Regions from separate parts of the Arthrobacter sp. PGP41 genome, predicted to be linked through region 2. Evidence: riboswitches for the same ligand, from Rfam matches in the RefSeq annotation. Region 2 holds a riboswitch; the other holds the start of a gene.
What was found. Region 2 has a riboswitch for glycine ahead of gcvP (aminomethyl-transferring glycine dehydrogenase). Riboswitches for the same ligand answer to the same signal wherever they lie in the genome.
Positions count from the first base shown of each region.

Region 1: linked by a shared signal. The riboswitch ahead of gcvP (aminomethyl-transferring glycine dehydrogenase) and the one ahead of gcvP (aminomethyl-transferring glycine dehydrogenase) in region 2 are both predicted to bind glycine.

Region 1 covers NZ_CP026514.1:791,650-800,055, reverse strand. Annotated here, with positions in the region: gene C3B78_RS03715 (TspO/MBR family protein) at 1-276, shown strand, start outside; gene C3B78_RS03710 (L-serine ammonia-lyase) at 286-1,722, opposite strand; gene gcvT (glycine cleavage system aminomethyltransferase GcvT) at 1,936-3,090, opposite strand; gene gcvP (aminomethyl-transferring glycine dehydrogenase) at 3,102-6,011, opposite strand; glycine riboswitch at 6,189-6,287, opposite strand; gene C3B78_RS03695 (Dps family protein) at 6,498-6,977, opposite strand; gene C3B78_RS03690 (APC family permease) at 7,199-8,406, shown strand, end outside.
Region 2 covers NZ_CP026514.1:3,722,972-3,731,377, forward strand. Annotated here, with positions in the region: gene glyA (serine hydroxymethyltransferase) at 1-1,183, opposite strand, end outside; gene gcvH (glycine cleavage system protein GcvH) at 1,204-1,587, opposite strand; gene gcvT (glycine cleavage system aminomethyltransferase GcvT) at 1,730-2,851, opposite strand; gene gcvP (aminomethyl-transferring glycine dehydrogenase) at 2,862-5,714, opposite strand; glycine riboswitch at 5,766-5,873, opposite strand; glycine riboswitch at 5,875-5,972, opposite strand; gene C3B78_RS17105 (SRPBCC family protein) at 6,098-6,511, opposite strand; gene C3B78_RS17110 (ArsR/SmtB family transcription factor) at 6,508-6,855, opposite strand; gene C3B78_RS17115 (VOC family protein) at 6,901-7,260, shown strand; gene C3B78_RS17120 (GntR family transcriptional regulator) at 7,293-7,961, opposite strand; gene C3B78_RS17125 (ornithine cyclodeaminase family protein) at 8,004-8,406, opposite strand, start outside.

The DNA of each region.
Region 1 (8,406 bases), 1.3 Mb from region 2:
CGGACGTCCAGGACCGGGCCCGCACTGGCGGCCTATGCCGTCCAGCTGGGCCTGAACCTCGCCTGGACTCCGGTGTTCTTCGGCCTGTATCCCGTCCTGGGCACGGCCGCGCTGTGGCTGGCTTTGGCCGTTATTTTGGCGCTGGTCGCCGCCGTCACGGTGACGGTGCTGTACTTCGGTCCCATCAGCCGGACCGCTGGCCTGCTGCTGCTGCCCTACGTTGCCTGGCTGGTGTTCGCCTGCACCCTGAACTGGTGGGCCGCCGTTTACAACTGACTGCTTCCTTTAGCATTCGACGACGTTGACGGCGAGGCCGCCCATGGCCGTTTCCTTGTATTTGGAGCTCATGTCCTTGCCGGTCTCCCGCATCGTGATGATGACCTCGTCCAGGGAGACCCGGTGGGAGCCGTCGCCCCAGAGCGCCATCTTCGCCGCGTTGATCGCTTTCGCCGCCGCGATCGCGTTCCGCTCGATGCACGGCACCTGCACCAGGCCCCCGATCGGATCACACGTCAGGCCCAGGTTGTGCTCCATCGCGATCTCCGCCGCGTTCTCCACCTGCGCCGGGGTCCCGCCCATCACCTCAGCCAGGCCCGCCGCGGCCATCGACGACGCCGACCCCACCTCGCCCTGGCACCCCACCTCCGCACCCGAGATCGAGGCCTGCTCCTTGTACAGCACCCCCACCGCGCCGGCAGCGAGCAGGAACTTCACCACCACATCCTCCCGGTCCACCCGGGACGCGTTCTCCATCCCCGGCGCGAAATGCAGGGCGTAATACAGCACCGCCGGGATGATCCCGGCCGCCCCGTTCGTCGGCGCGGTCACCACCCGGCCGCCGGAAGCGTTCTCCTCATTCACGGCCAGGGCGATCAAGTTAACCCACTCCTGCCAATACCTCGGGTCATGGAACTCCGCGTCCTGGCCTTCGTCCTGGGATCCGGCCGGCCGGGAGCTTTCCTTCCGCAGCCGGTCATACCAGTCCGGGGCACGGCGGCGGACCTTCAACCCGCCCGGCAGCACCCCCTCACGCTTCAGCGACGCGGCCACGCAGCCCTCCATCACCGAATAGATGTGCAGCAGGCCCGCCCGGATCTGATCCGGGGTGCGGCTGTCCTCCTCGTTCACCCGCATCACATCACTGATCCCCAACCCCGTGTCCCGGCAGTGCTCCAGCAGCTCCGCGGCAGTCCGGAACGGCAGCGGCAGCTCCTTCTTGGACTCCTCGAGCTCCTGCTGGGCCGCGTCCTCCTCACCCTCACGGACAATGAACCCGCCACCCACCGAGAAAAACGTCGCCGCATGCAGCACCTGCCCTTCGGCGTCAGACACCGTGAACGTCATCCCGTTCGTGTGCCGCGGAAGCACCGTCAGCGGCCGCAACACCATATCCTTCACCCCGTACGGCAGGGGTACGGAACCGGCCAGGTGCAGCAAACCCGTCTCCGCGATCGCCGCCAGCCGCTCCTCCACCTCATCGGGCAGGATCAGCTCCGGATGGAACCCCTCCAGCCCCAGCAGGATCGCAGTCATCGTGCCGTGGCCGTGGCCCGTCGCCGCCAACGACCCATACAAATCCACCCGCAACGACGCCACCTCCGCAAGCCTGCCGGAACCCTTGAGCTCCTCCGCAAACACAGCAGCAGCCCGCATCGGCCCCACAGTATGGGAACTCGAAGGACCGATCCCAATCGAAAAAAGATCAAAGACACCAACGGCCATCGTGGGATTCCTTACTTGACGTGTAGCGGGCGGGTAGAGCGTCACCAAGGCGACATGCGCACGAGGGGCGACGGAGCCGGACTTTTCGAAAGCGTGCTCCCCACCGTCTCCCTAACCTCGCAAGCTCGGCTAGGGAACCCTGACGGCGTGGGCCCAAGGCACGCGTGAAAATGTCCGGTCCGCCGGCCCCGAAGCCAGCCACGGAGGATCCGACTATTTGGCGCGTTTGTAGAACGGCAGGTCGACGACTTCGAACGGCTCTGCCTTACCTCGCAGGTCGATATCCAGGGTGGTGCCAACAGTCGTGAACGCGACGTCCACGTAGGCCATGGCAATGGGGTACCCGAGGGTGGGTGACGGCTGGCCTGAGGTGACTTCGCCTACTACGGCGCCGTCCTTGAGGACCGGGTAGTGGGCCCGGCCTGCACGGCGGCCGAGTCCCTTGAGCCCGACCAGCCTTCGGCCGGCGGAGGCGCCGGCGGCCTTCTTCGCGGTGAGGGCCGCTTTTCCCACGAAGTCGCCTTCCTTGGACAGTGCGACGACGGGTCCCAGGCCTGCGGCGAAGGGATCGCCCTGCAGGGAGAGCTCATTCCCGTAGAGCGGCATGCCTGCCTCAAGCCGGAGTGAGTCGCGCGAGGCCAGCCCGGCGGGCGTCAGCTCCCCGTCCTCGGCAATGGCGATCAGTGCCTGCCACAGGCCGGTGGCGTCGTCGTTGGACACGAAGATCTCAAACCCGTCCTCGCCGGTGTAGCCGGTGCGTGCGAGCAGCAAATCCAGTCCGGCGCCGCCCACCAAGAACGGAACCTCGACGGCGGCATAGTACTTCAGTTCCGTCACCTGGCTGTGCTGGGCTGCGGGGACCAGTCGGAGCAGCAGTTCCTGCGCCGTGGGGCCTTGGACGGCGATCAGTGACGTGACGGCGGAGGCGTCATTCACCTCCACATCGAACCCGGCAGCCCGCTTGGAAAGCTCAGCAGCCACCACTGCGGCGTTGCCGGCGTTGGGGACCACCAGGAAGCGGTCGGTACTGCCTTCTGCGCTACCGGCGGTTGCGGGCCGGCGGTACGTGATGAGGTCGTCGATGATGCCGCCGTCCTCATTGCAGATCAGAGAGTACTTGGCCTTGCCCACCGGCATGGCGGAGATCTTTCCCACCAGCGCGTAGTCGAGGAAGGCGGCTGCGTCCCGCCCGGTCACCCAGACCTCACCCATATGGGAAAGGTCGAAGAGCCCTGCGGAATTGCGCACGGCGCGGTGTTCGGCGAGCTCGGAGCTGTACTTGAGCGGCATCTGCCAGCCGCCGAAGTCGGTGAAGGAGGCGCCCAGCTTTTTGTGCTCGTCGTAGAGGGCGGTGTGCTTCTCAGCCATGGAGCGTGTCCTTAGTTTTCGAACTCGGAAAGCGGCGGGCAGGCGCAGACCAGGTTCCGGTCCCCCGCTGCGCCGTCGATGCGGCCCACCGGCGGGAAGTACTTGTCCTGCTTAAGCGTTTTCACCGGGAACACGGCCTGCTCGCGGGGGTAGGCGCGATCCCAGTCGCTGTTGATCGCCGCGGCGGCGGTGTGCGGAGCGTTCCGGAGCGGGCTGTCAGCAACAGTGAAGTCACCGTTCGCCACCTGGTCGATTTCGGCGCGAATCGCGATCATGGCCTCGATGAAGCGGTCGATTTCCCCGATGTCCTCGGATTCCGTGGGTTCCACCATAAGCGTCCCCGCGACGGGGAAGGCCAGGGTGGGGGCGTGGAAACCATAGTCGATGAGCCGTTTGGCCACGTCCTCGGCCGTGACACCCGTGCGGGCGGTCAGTTCGCGCAGGTCCAGGATGCACTCGTGGGCCACAAGGCCGCCTTCGCCGGTGTAGAGCACCGGGAAGAAATCGTTAAGTCGGGCTGCGACGTAGTTCGCTGCCAGCAGCGCGGACTTGGTGGCCTCGGTGAGTCCGTGGCCGCCCATCAGCTTCACGTACGCCCAGGAAATGGGGAGCACGCCCGCGGAGCCGTACTTGGACGCCGAGATAGGCACGTCATTGCCTTCCGTCCAGGTGGCGGCGTTGCCGGGCATGAACGGTGCCAGGTGAGCCTTGGCAGCAACGGGACCGACGCCGGGTCCGCCGCCGCCGTGCGGGATGCAGAACGTTTTGTGCAGGTTCAGGTGCGACACGTCCCCGCCGAACTTGCCCGGCTGCGCCAGCCCGACCAGGGCGTTCAGGTTTGCACCGTCGATGTACACCTGGCCGCCCGCTGCGTGGATCGCGTCGCATACTTCACGGACGTCGGCGTCGTACACCCCGTGCGTGGACGGGTACGTGATCATGATGCAGGACAGCGCGTCCCTGTTCGCCTCGATCTTGGCGTACAGGTCGGTGTGGTCGATGGTTCCGTCCGGTGCCGTGGCCACCACAACCACCTTCATGCCCGCCAGGACAGCCGAAGCCGCATTCGTGCCGTGCGCCGAGGCCGGGATCAGGCAGACGTTGCGCTGCCGATCGCCCCGCGAGTGGTGGTAGCCGCGGATCGCGAGGAGCCCGGCAAGTTCGCCCTGGGAGCCGGCGTTGGGCTGGATGGACACCTGGTCGTACCCGGTGATCTCGGTCAGCTGCGCCTCGAGGCCGGCAATCAGTTCGCGCCAGCCCTCCGTCTGGGAGTCCGGGGCGAAGGGGTGGATGGAGGCGAACTCGGGCCAGGAAATGGCCTCCATCTCGGCCGTGGCGTTCAGCTTCATGGTGCAGGAGCCCAGCGGGATCATGGTCCGGTCCAGAGCCAGGTCCCTATCCGAGAGCTTCCGGATGTAGCGCAGCAGCTGGGTTTCGGAGCGGTGGGTGTTGAATACCGGGTGCTGCAGGTACCCGGAGGAACGCTCGACGGCGGCGTCCAGCTGGAATGCTCCTTCGCCGTCCGCGGCGGCCGGGACGCCGAAGGCCTGCAGCACCCCGGCGGTAATTTCTGATGTTGTCGTTTCATCGGTGGAGAAGCCCACCGTGTCCGCGTCGATGCTGCGCAGGTTGATGCCCGTGGCTTCGGCGGCAGCGACGATCCCGGCAGCCTTGCCCGGCACGGAGACGGTGACGGTGTCGAAGAAGCTCGTGTGCAGCACGTCCAAACCGGCGGCCCTAAGGGACGCGGCCAGCATCTTTGCGTGGGAGTGCGCGGCCTGGGCGATCGCCTTCAGGCCATCCGGGCCGTGGTACACGGCGTACATCGAGGCCACGATGGCCAGCAGCGCCTGGGCGGTGCAGATGTTGGACGTGGCCTTCTCGCGGCGGATGTGCTGCTCGCGGGTCTGGAGGGCCAGCCGGTAGGCGGGAAAGCCGGCGTTGTCCTTCGATACACCAACAAGGCGGCCCGGCATGGAGCGCTCGAGGCCCTTCTGCACAGCCATGTAGGCCGCGTGGGGGCCGCCGTAGAACAGCGGGACGCCGAAGCGCTGGGCCGAGCCGACGGCGATGTCCGCGCCCTGCTCGCCGGGAGGGGTGATGAGGGTGAGGGCCAGGAGGTCGGCGGCCACGGTCACCAGCGCGCCGCGGCTCTTGGCGTCGGCAATCACTGCGGCGTGGTCGAAGACGCGGCCGGAAGCGCCGGGCTGCTGCAGCACCACGCCATTGATGGCACCGTCGGGCAGGCCGCTGGAAAGGTCGGCCACTTCCACCTCGAAGCCGAGCGCTTCTGCCCTGCCCTTGACGATGGCGATGGTCTGCGGCAGGCAGTCCGCGTCAAGGACGGTCTTGCCGTCCCGGGCATCTGCGTTCTTATTGGCCCGGCGCATCATCAGCACTGCCTCGGCCACTGCGGTGGCTTCGTCCAGCAGGGATGCATTGGCGATGGGCAGTGCCACGAGGTCCTGGACCATGGTCTGGAAGTTCAGCAACGCTTCGAGGCGGCCCTGGGAAATCTCGGGCTGGTAGGGCGTGTACGCGGTGTACCAGGCAGGGCCCTCAAGGATGTTGCGGCGGATCACCGGCGGCGTCACGGTGTCGTAGTAGCCCTGGCCGATCATCTGCACGGCAGTCTTGTTCCTGGCGGCCAGCCGGCGCAGTTCAGCCAGCACCTCCACTTCGCTCAGGGCGGCCGACAGTTCCAGCGCGGAGTCCTGCCGGATGTCCTTGGGGACGGCGGCATCAACCAGCGCGTCCACGGTGTCGTAACCCACGGCCTTGAGCATGGTTTCGACGTCGGCCTGGCGCCTTGCGCCGATGTGCCGGTCAACAAAGGTGGCGGCAGAAGCGGGTTCGGCAGTTGCCGGGGTGGCAGTGGCCGGAACGGCGGAGGCCGGAGATACAGTCACGAGGAACTCCATAACTAAGGCGGCGCAGGGTACGCCACATCGATTCGGGTCCTCCCCGCTCTGTATCTGGACCTGAGAGTTTCCGCGTTGCCTGAACACGCGGGCACCGCTTGCACCGTCGGTGAGCACAACAGCCAAGATCCGGGGACCGGACCTCGAAGCGGACGCCGTGCTGCTTTCCAGAGGTGCCTCGCCGCGGCGGTACATGGGCCTGTGAGATTCCTGGGGAGGTATTGCTCCTACGGCGCCTGCTTGTACCTTCTGGCAGAACTCTCCCGCCGCAGATCAAAGGCTATTCATTTGGGTTGTCTTTGCGCACCGGTAACGGCCCGCACACAGCCCAATTCTCCTATGCCGCGGGCCCGGGGGCAAATGTCAGCCAGCCCCGCAGCCGCTCCAGAGCTGGCACCGTGACCGCAGCCTGGGAACAGGCTGAAAACGGCGCCCGGCGCCGGACAGTACGTCCGGTGCCGGGCGCTTGGCCTGGGCCAGGCGTGGCTACTTGGAGTCGGGGGCAGTAACGCTCGCGGTGGGCTTCATGGTTTCAGCATTGACCATCCAGGCGAACTGCTCCAGCTTGGCGATGAACTCGTGCAGCAGGTCGGCGGTGGTGGGATCCTCTTCATCCACCTCATCGTGAACCTTGCGCATGGTGCCAACGGCGGCCTCAAGGGCGGCCACGATCCGCTCGATCGCGTCCTTGGTGCTGATCAGGCCTTCCGGGAACTGGGCCAGGCTGGTGGACCCGGCCACGGTGGAGCTGCGGCCATCCGGCAGGGCGTGGAGGGCCCGCATCCGCTCGGCGGTGTCGTCGGCGAACTGGCGGGCAGCGTCAACGATCTCATCCAGTTGCAGGTGCAGGTCGCGGAAGTTGGTTCCCACAATGTTCCAGTGTGCCTGCTTGCCTTGGATGTGCAGTTCGATCAGGTCCGCGAGCACGGCCTGCAGGTTGTTGGTCAGTGTCGGTGAAGCTTTCATGCATCCTCCTCAATTGGTCCAGTAAGCCCGACGCTACCAGCACCAGCCGGCACGGCGGAGGGCCGGCAGGGAATTTCTCAGTGAGCTTACTAAATCGCTCACATCCGAAATAAAAGAACAGCGTTCATTATTTTCCTTGCTTCCAGGACCGTGTATCGACATACTAAATGAACGTCATTCATATAGTGACCGCCGTCTCAACTTCTCCAGAAAGTGGTGCCATGACCGAGACCATCCGCACCAGCACATCCGCCCATGGTTCCGGGAGTGCCTCGCCGGCAACCGCCGGCACCAGCCCCAAGGGACTGAAGGGCGGTCAGCTGGGACTCCTCGCCGTCGTCGTCCTGGGGATTTCCACCATCGCCCCGGCCTATACGCTGACCAGCGCCCTGGGCCCCACGGTCAATGAAGCCGGGCTCCAACTGCCCGTCATCTTCCTGATCGGTTTCATCCCCATGATCCTGGTCTCCCTCGCCTACCGGGAACTCAACGCCGATTCCCCGGACAGCGGCACCACCTTCACCTGGGTTACCAAGGCCTTCGGCCCGTGGGTTGGCTGGATGGGCGGGTGGGGCCTGCTGGCGGCCAACATCATTGTGCTCTCCAACCTCGCGGGAGTCGCCGTCGACTTCTTCTATCTTTTCCTTTCGCAGCTGACGGGCTCGCCGGAGCTCGCCGAGCTGGCGGCAAACAAGGCAGTGAACGTGCTGACCTGCTTTGTGTTTGTGGCCCTGGCCGTCTGGGTCAGCTACCGCGGCCTCCACACCACCAAGCTGGTGCAGTACTGCCTGGTGGGATTCCAGCTGGTTGTCCTGGGCCTCTTTGTTGGCATGGCCTTTGCCAACTGGTCAGCCTCTGACACTGCCATCCCGTTCAGCTGGGAGTGGTTCGACGTCACCAGGATCGAGACCTTCGGGCAGATCGCTGCAGGCATCTCACTGTCCATTTTTGTGTACTGGGGCTGGGACGTCTGCCTGACCGTCAATGAGGAAACGTCCAACGGCAAGAGGACGGCGGGCCTGGCCGGGACCCTGACTGCCGTGATCGTCCTGGCGATCTACCTGACGGTGAGCATCGCCACCATGATGTTCGCCGGTGTCGGTGATACCGGCAACGGCCTGAACAACACCGAGATCCACGAAAACATCTTCACGGCACTGGCCTCCCCCATCATGGGTCCGTTCGCCATCCTCATGTCCATGGCGGTGCTGTCCAGCTCTGCCGCGTCCCTTCAGTCCACGTTCATGTCGCCGTCCCGCAGCCTGCTGGCCATGGGGTACTACGGTGCGCTTCCGGAGCCGTTCAGCAGGGTCAGCAGGAAGTTTGCGACGCCGGGCTTCGCCACGGTTGCCGCCGGCATCATGTCCGCGGGCTTCTACGCCGTGATGCACGTGGTCAGCGAGAACGTCCTCAATGACACCATCCTGGC
Region 2 (8,406 bases):
CAACCTCGCGGAAGGCGTCCTCGCCGAAGCCGCGAGTGGCCAGCGCAGGCGTGCCGATGCGGAGGCCGGACGTGACCATTGGCGGGCGCGGGTCGAACGGGACGGCGTTGCGGTTGACGGTGATGTCGATTTCCGCGAGCCGGTCCTCGGCCTGCTGGCCGTCGAGATCGCAGTTGCGCAGGTCAACGAGGACCAGGTGCACGTCCGTGCCGCCGGAGACCACGCTGATGCCCTTCGCGGTGACGTCCGGCTGGACGAGGCGCTCGGCAAGGATCCTCGCGCCGGCCAGGACGCGTTCCTGGCGCTCCTTGAACTCGGCGGACGCGGCGATCTTGAAGGCCACGGCCTTGCCCGCGATCACGTGCTCCAGCGGGCCGCCCTGCTGTCCGGGGAACACAGCCGAGTTGATCTTCTTGGCGATGTCGGCGTCGTTCGTCAGGATAATGCCGCCGCGCGGACCGGCGAGGGTCTTGTGCGTGGTGGACGTGGTGACATGCGCGTGCGGGACCGGCGACGGGTGCAGCCCGGCGGCCACGAGCCCGGCGAAGTGGGCCATATCCACCATCAGGTACGCGCCCACGGAATCGGCGATCCGGCGGAACTCGGCGAAGTCCAGCTGCCGGGCGTAGGCGGACCAGCCGGCCACGATCAGCGCAGGCTTGGTTTCCTGGGCCAGGCGCTCCACCTCGGCCATGTCCACGGTGTGGGTGTCCTCGCGGACGCCGTACGGGACCACGTTGTAGAGCTTGCCGGAAAAGTTGATCTTCATGCCGTGGGTGAGGTGGCCGCCGTGGGCCAGGTTCAGGCCCATGATGGTGTCGCCCGGCTTGATCAGCGCGTGCATCACCGATGCGTTGGCCTGGGCGCCGGAGTGCGGCTGCACGTTGGCGAACCCCGCGCCGAACAGCGCCTTGATCCGGTCGATGGCAAGCTGTTCGATGACGTCCACGTGCTCGCAGCCGCCGTAGTAGCGCTTGCCCGGGTAGCCCTCCGCGTACTTGTTCGTCAGCACCGAGCCCTGCGCCTGCATCACGGCGACGGCGGTGTGGTTCTCCGAGGCGATCATTTCCAGACCGTCGCGCTGGCGGGTGAGTTCGTCGTCGATCTTCGCGGCGATCTCCGGGTCCAGAGCGGACAGGTCCGCGTCCAGGGACGGGGAGATGACCTGCTCGAAGTCAGTCACTGCTGTGTTTGCGGCCGGGTTCACAGTTCGCCGCCGTTGGCTGCCGCGTACTCCTCAGCGGACATCAGCGGGCCTTCTTCGGTGACGGCAACTTTGAACAGCCAGCCTGCGCCGTAGGGATCGTTGTTGATCAGGGCGGGGTCGGAGACCACTTCGTCGTTGATCTCCACAACCTCGCCGGTGACCGGGGCGTAAAGGTCGGAGACGGACTTGGTGGATTCAACCTCGCCGCAGGTCTCGCCCGCGGTGACCGTGGAGCCAACCTCGGGCAGGTCCACGTACACGATGTCGCCAAGGGCTTCGGCAGCAACAGCGGAAATGCCAATGTTGGCGGGTCCGGATCCGTCCGCGGCAACCCATTCGTGCTCGGCGGAGTACTTCAGTTCAGCAACAACTTTTGCCATGTTTTTTCCTTAGGTTCGTGTTTGAGAAAGTGAGGGAGCGTTGGCCCAGATCCCGCATCAAGTGAGAGAGCGTCGGCCCAAAACCAGCATTAAGTGAGAGAGCGTCGAGGGCCGGCGGATGTCAGCCCCGCCGGGGCGGACGTTACTTCTGGCGCTTGTAGAACGGGAGTGCTACTACTACGAAGGGCTCTGGCTTGCCGCGGAGGTCGATGTCCAGGGCGGTGCCGGGTTCTGAGTGTTCGACGTCGACGTAGGCCATGGCGATCGGGTAACCAAGGGTGGGGCTCGGCTGGCCGGAGGTCACTTCGCCCACGACGTTGCCGTCCTTGAGGACCGGGTAGTGGCTGCGGCCGGCGCGGCGGCCCAGGCCCTTGAGGCCCACGAGCTTGCGGCCGGACGTGGAGCCTGCGCCGAGTGCTTTGAGTTCGGCGAGCACGGCCTTGCCCACGAAGTCCGACTCCTTGGCCAGCGAAACCACCGGGCCCAGGCCTGCGGCGTAGGGGTTCCCGTCGCGGGAGAGCTCGTTGCCGTACAGGGGCATGCCGGCTTCGAGTCGCAGCGAGTCGCGGCAGGCGAGGCCGGCCGGGATGAGCCCGTGGCCGGCGCCAACTTCCAGCAGCGCGTCCCACAGGCCTGCCGCGTCCTCGTTGGGAATGTAGATCTCGAAGCCGTCCTCGCCGGTGTACCCGGTCCGGGCCAGCAGCAGCTCCTGTCCGTTGATCTCTACCTCAACGGCCGCGTAATACTTCAGCTCCGTCACCAGGGAGTGCTGATCCGCAGGAACGAGCGTCAGCAGGATGGCCTCCGCGTTCGGTCCCTGCACCGCGATCAGGGAGGTCTCGGCGGAAACGTCGTTTACGGTGACGTCGAAGCCGGCAGCCCGCTCGGCCAGCGCTGCGGCAACCACCGCAGCGTTGCCGGCGTTGGGGACCACCAGGTACTTTTCTTCACTCCGCCGGTAGGAGATGAGATCGTCGATGATGCCGCCGTCTTCCTGGCAGATCAGCGAGTACTTGGCCTTGCCCACGGCAACCGCGGACAGCTTGCCGGCCAGGGCGTAGTCCAGGAAGGCTGCGGCGTCCGGGCCGGTAACCCACACTTCGCCCATGTGGGAGAGGTCGAACAGGCCGGCGGCGTTACGGACGGCGTGGTGTTCGGCCAGTTCGGAGTTGTACTTCAGGGGCATCTGCCAGCCGCCGAAGTCGGTGAAGGAGGCGCCGGCAATCTTGTGCTGCTCATACAGCGCGGTGTAGTTCTCAGTCATCAGGGAATCCTTAGTTTTCAAACTCGGAAAGAGGAGGGCAGGAGCAGACCAGGTTGCGGTCCCCTGCCGCGCCGTCGATGCGGCCCACGGGCGGGAAGTACTTGTCCTGCCGGAGCGATGCCACCGGGAAGGCGGCCTGCTCGCGCGGGTACGTCCGGTCCCAGTCAGAGGAGACGACGGCGGCGGCCGTGTGGGGTGCGTTGCGCAGCGGGGACTTCTCAACGGTGAAGTCGCCGGCGGCCACCTGGTCGATTTCCTTGCGGATGGTGATCATGGCTTCGATGAAGCGGTCGATCTCCGCGAGGTCTTCGGACTCGGTGGGCTCCACCATCAGGGTGCCCGCCACCGGGAAGGACAGCGTGGGGGCGTGGAAACCGAAATCGATGAGCCGCTTGGCCACGTCCTCGGCCGTGACGCCCGTGCGGGCGGTCAGTTCGCGCAGGTCCAGGATGCACTCGTGCGCCACCAGGCCGCTTTCGCCGGTGTAGAGCACCGGGAAGTGCTCGTCCAGGCGGGCGGCAACGTAGTTGGCCGCCAGAAGTGCGGACTTTGTGGCCTCGGTCAGGCCCTGGCCGCCCATCAGCTTCACGTAGGCCCAGGAAATGGGCAGCACGCCCGCGGAGCCGAAACGTGAAGCGGAAATTGCGACGCCGTGGCCGGCCTCATGGGCAGCTTTGTTGGCATCCCCCGGCATGAACGGTGCCAGGTGGGCCTTGGCGGCAACCGGTCCGACGCCGGGTCCGCCGCCGCCGTGCGGGATGCAGAAGGTCTTGTGCAGGTTCAGGTGCGAGACGTCGCCGCCGAACTTGCCCGGCTGGGCGAGCCCGACAAGTGCGTTGAGATTGGCGCCGTCAACGTACACCTGGCCGCCGGCGGCGTGGATCGCATCGCACACCTCGCGGACATCGGAGTCGTACACGCCGTGCGTGGACGGGTACGTGATCATGATGGCGGAGAGGACATCCTTGTGGACCTCGATCTTGGCCGCAAGGTCGGCATGGTCGATGGTGCCGTCTGCAGCGGTGGCAACCACCACAACCTTCATGCCGGCCAGGACGGCGGATGCGGCGTTCGTGCCGTGCGCAGAGGCGGGAATGAGGCAGACGTTGCGCTGCTGGTCCCCGCGGGAGTGGTGGTAGCCGCGGATCGCCAGCAGGCCGGCGAGTTCGCCCTGGGAGCCGGCGTTGGGCTGGATGGACACCTGGTCGTAGCCCGTGATTTCGGCAAGGTCGGCTTCCAGGCCCGCAATCAGTTCACGCCAGCCGGCAGTCTGGGAGTCCGGGGCGAACGGGTGGATGGACGCGAACTCCGGCCAGGAAATGGCCTCCATCTCGGCGGTGGCGTTGAGCTTCATGGTGCAGGAGCCCAGCGGGATCATGGTGCGGTCCAGTGCCAAGTCCCGGTCGGAGAGGCGGCGGATGTAGCGCAGCAGCTGGGTCTCGGAACGGTGCGTGTTGAACACCGGGTGCTGCAGGTAGCTGGAGATGCGCAGCACCGATTCGGGCAGCTCGAAGCCCTCACCGGACACAACCGGACCGGCGCCAAAGGCGACGGCAACCGCGGCGAGGACCTCCGGCGTCGTGGTTTCATCAACGGACACGCCAACGGTGTCCGCGTCGATGAGGCGCAGGTTGATGCCGCGGGCTTCGGCGGCGGTGATCACCTTGGCGGACTTGCCGGGAACACTGACCGTGAGGGTGTCGAAGAAGGTGTCGGACACCAGTTCGCGGCCGGCGGTCTTCAGCGTGGCGGCTAGGGCGCGGGCGTTGTTGTGGACGGTTTCGGCGATCGCCTTCAGGCCGTCGGGGCCGTGGTAGACGGCGTAGAAGGACGAGACGATGGCCAGCAGCGCCTGGGCTGTGCAGATGTTGGACGTGGCCTTCTCGCGGCGGATGTGCTGCTCGCGGGTCTGCAGAGCAAGGCGGTAGGCCGGGACGCCGGCGTTGTCCTTGGAGACGCCCACGATGCGGCCGGGGAGGGTGCGTTCCATGCCGTCGCGGACGGCCATGTAGGCGGCGTGCGGTCCGCCAAAGAACAACGGCACGCCAAAGCGCTGGGTGGAGCCGACGGCGATGTCCGCGCCCTGCTCGCCCGGCGGGGTGATGAGGGTGAGTGCCAGGAGGTCGGCAGCGACGGTGACCAGCGCGCCGCGCTCCTTGGCTTCGGCGATGACGGCGGACTGGTCCCAGACGCGGCCGGAGACGCCGGGCTGCTGGAGGACGACGCCGTTGATGTCGCCCTCGGGCAGGCCGTTCGTGAGGTCGGCGATTTCCACCTCGAAGCCGAGGGCCTCGGCGCGGCCCAGCACAATGGCGATGGTCTGCGGCAGGAGGTCGGCGTCCAGGACGGTTTTGCCGTCCTTCGCAGTCTTGGACTTGTTGGCGCGGCGCATCAGCAGCACGGCTTCGGCGACGGCGGTGGCTTCGTCGAGGAGGGAGGCGTTGGCCACCGGGAGCGCGGTGAGGTCCTGGACCATGGTCTGGAAGTTCAGCAGCGCCTCGAGCCGGCCCTGCGAAATCTCGGGCTGGTACGGGGTGTAGGCGGTGTACCAGGCGGGGGCTTCAAGGATGTTGCGGCGGATCACCGGCGGGGTCACGGCGCTGTAGTAGCCCTGGCCGATCATCTGCACGGCCATCTTGTTCTTGCCGGCCAGCTTGCGGAGCTCGGCGAGGACCTGGACTTCGCTGAGGGCGCCCTCAAGGGTGAGCGGCTTGTCCTGGCGGATGGAATCCGGAACCGCGCTGTCCACCAGGCCATCAAGGGTGTCGTAGCCGACGGCCTTGAGCATGGTGTCGATGTCGGACTGGCGGCGCGCGCCGATATGGCGGTCTGCGAAGGTGGTTGGGGACGAGTGAACCGTCATGAGAGGAACTCCATAATTCAGGTGGCAAACGGTGCCACTTCGATTCGGGTTCCTCCCCGCTCTGTATTGGACCTGAGAGTTTTGCGTTGCCCTGCCGTTCAGCGGGGCGCCACTTGCACCGTCGGTGAGCCCGGTTGCCCGGACTGCTTTCCAGAGTTGCCTTGCCGCGGCGGTACGTGGGCCTGAGAGATTCCTGGGGAGGATTTGCTCCTACGGCGCCTGCAGAACGTACCGGCAGGACTCTCCCGCCGCAGATCATAAGCACGTGCCACTGGTCGGTGACACGGCTCACACCATACAGGTTTTCGGGGCGGGATGCAAAATCCGTGCCCCTTCAAGGAGGACGCACGACGGCGGGACGCGCCCGCCGTCGTGCGCCTCCTTCAGCGTCTGGAGACGCCGGCGAGGACTCCGTCGATCTGCGCCAGCAGGCCGGGCCAGCCGCTGCCCATGCCCTCAAAGGCCTGCCTGCCCATGGGGGTGTCCAGGCGGAAACCGGCGTGTTCGTGGTGGAGGACCGTGCCGCCGTCCACCGGCTCAAGCCGCCATGTGATGGTGGTGTCCAGGACGCCCTCCGAGAAGAGGAATGTGATGGATTTGCCGGGGTTTACGGTGAGGACTTCGCACTGCTGCTGGCCCCAGGAGCCCATGTCCAAGGTGAAGCGGTGGCCGGCGACCGGCGCGATGTCGCCCGGCGCCCACCACCTGGCCAGCAGCTCGGGTGTGGTCAGGGCGGCCCACACAGAGTCCGCGGGGTGCGCGAAGCGGCGTTCGAGCCGGATGGCGTTCTCGGTCATGACGGTTTCTCCTCGTCCAGAAGTTCTGCCAGCGCGTCGAGGCGCCGGTTCCAATAGTGCTCGAAGTGCTTCACCCAGCCGCCGATCTCGGCAAGCGCCGAAGGCTGAAGGTGGTACAGCCGGTGGCGGCCGTGCCGTTCTTCCCGGACCAGCCCTGCCTCGCGGAGCACGGCCAGGTGTTCAGACGCTGCCGAGCGGCTGAGCTCAAACATCCCGGTGAGCTCCCCCGCCGTCCTGGGACCATGGCGGAGCTCGTCGAGGATGACGCGCCGTGCGGGGTTGGAGACAGCACCGAAGACATCAGGAAGCACGGCACCAGTATATGTGTCGGAAAATTCCGACATATTGACAGTCTAGTCCGGGCCCTCGGCTGCATTTAGGCTGGGCGGATGTTGAGCATCGGCAGCACCGTCCTCGGCGTCAACGACCTGGCCCGCGCCACCGCCTTCTGGCACGCCGCCCTCGGCTACGTCCCGCAGGAGCCAGGGGACGAAACGTGGGTAATCCTGGTGCCGGGATCAGGCCCCGGAGCGCAGCTTGCACTCATGCTGAGCGAAACGCCGGTCCAGGAGCACCCCCGCATTCACCTGGACCTGTATGCGGACGATCAGGACGCCGAGGTGGAACGTCTGGTTTCACTGGGCGCCCAGCACGTCGACTGGGACCTGTATCCGGAGGACCCCGATTTCGTGGTCCTCGCCGACCCCGACGGCAACAGGTTCTGCGTCATCGACAAAAGTCCGCGGTAGCCCCGCCGTCGAACCTTGAACTTCCGGCCGGGTCAGTTTTCAGGCAGTTGCCCGGCCAGCCCCTGCAGTGATGGTTCCCGGCCCAGCTCCACATGGGCGAACGCCAGCGCTGCCGCAAGTTCGGCCTTGCCGTCATAGATGGCCCGGCATAGGCTCAGGTGCTCCGCGCACTGGACCTGGGGATCACGGTGCCCAGTCAGGGTGAAGAGCCACTGCATCCTGCCGAGGAGCGGCTTCATGGAGTACTCCAGCAGCGAGTTGCCTCCCATCGAGACGATCTCCGCGTGCAGGGCCGTGTTGATGAGCGGGATCTCCGTGTGGTCGTGGCGCAGGGTTGCTTCTTCGGCCTTGTCCATCATGTGCTGCAGGCGCGCTGTGGACTCTCCCCGGGCGGCGGCCTGGGCGGCGAGCCGCGCGGCGAGGACTTCGAGGCTGAGCCGGACATCAAAGAGTTCATTGATGTCCCTCAGGGTGATCTGCTTGACGGTGGCCCCGCGCCGTGGCGAGGTGTCAATGAAACCTTCGGCTTCCAGCTGCTGGAGGGCTTCGCGGACGGGTACCCGGGAAACGTCCAGAGCCTGTGACAGCTCGCGTTCCCTGAGCCGTGAACCGGGCGCGAAGTCACCCGAGATGATCAACTCCCGGATCCGTGCACGGGTAGCATCAGCCGAAGACGCGGGTGCGTCCGCCTGGGTACTCAAAGATGCCTCCTGCTGGTTCCAGTGCCCTGCTTCCGGGCTGCCTCAGTTATTCAGCTCCACGCGGGTGCCGACCCCCTGGTTGAGTGCAGCGTCATACAGGAGCCTCCCGATGGCAAGGTCCTGCAGGCCGATACCCACCGAATTGAACAAGGTTATGTCCTCATCCCCCAGACGGCCTGCTTTTGTCCCGGCCGCCACGTCACCAAGTTCGGCTTCCACATCGTCAAAGCCCATGACGCCTTCAGCCACAGGGACGATCAATCCCCCCGACTTCGCTTGGGCCGTTGCCAGGCTGTCCACGAAGACCCGCGCCCGCGCCATACCCGCTGAGTCAATCTCCCGGTGATCAGGCCGCGGACGGGATCCGACGGCGTTGACGTGCAGTCCGGGCTGGAACCAGTCCCCCTTGACCAGCGGCTCAACTGCTGGCGTGAGGGTGCACAGC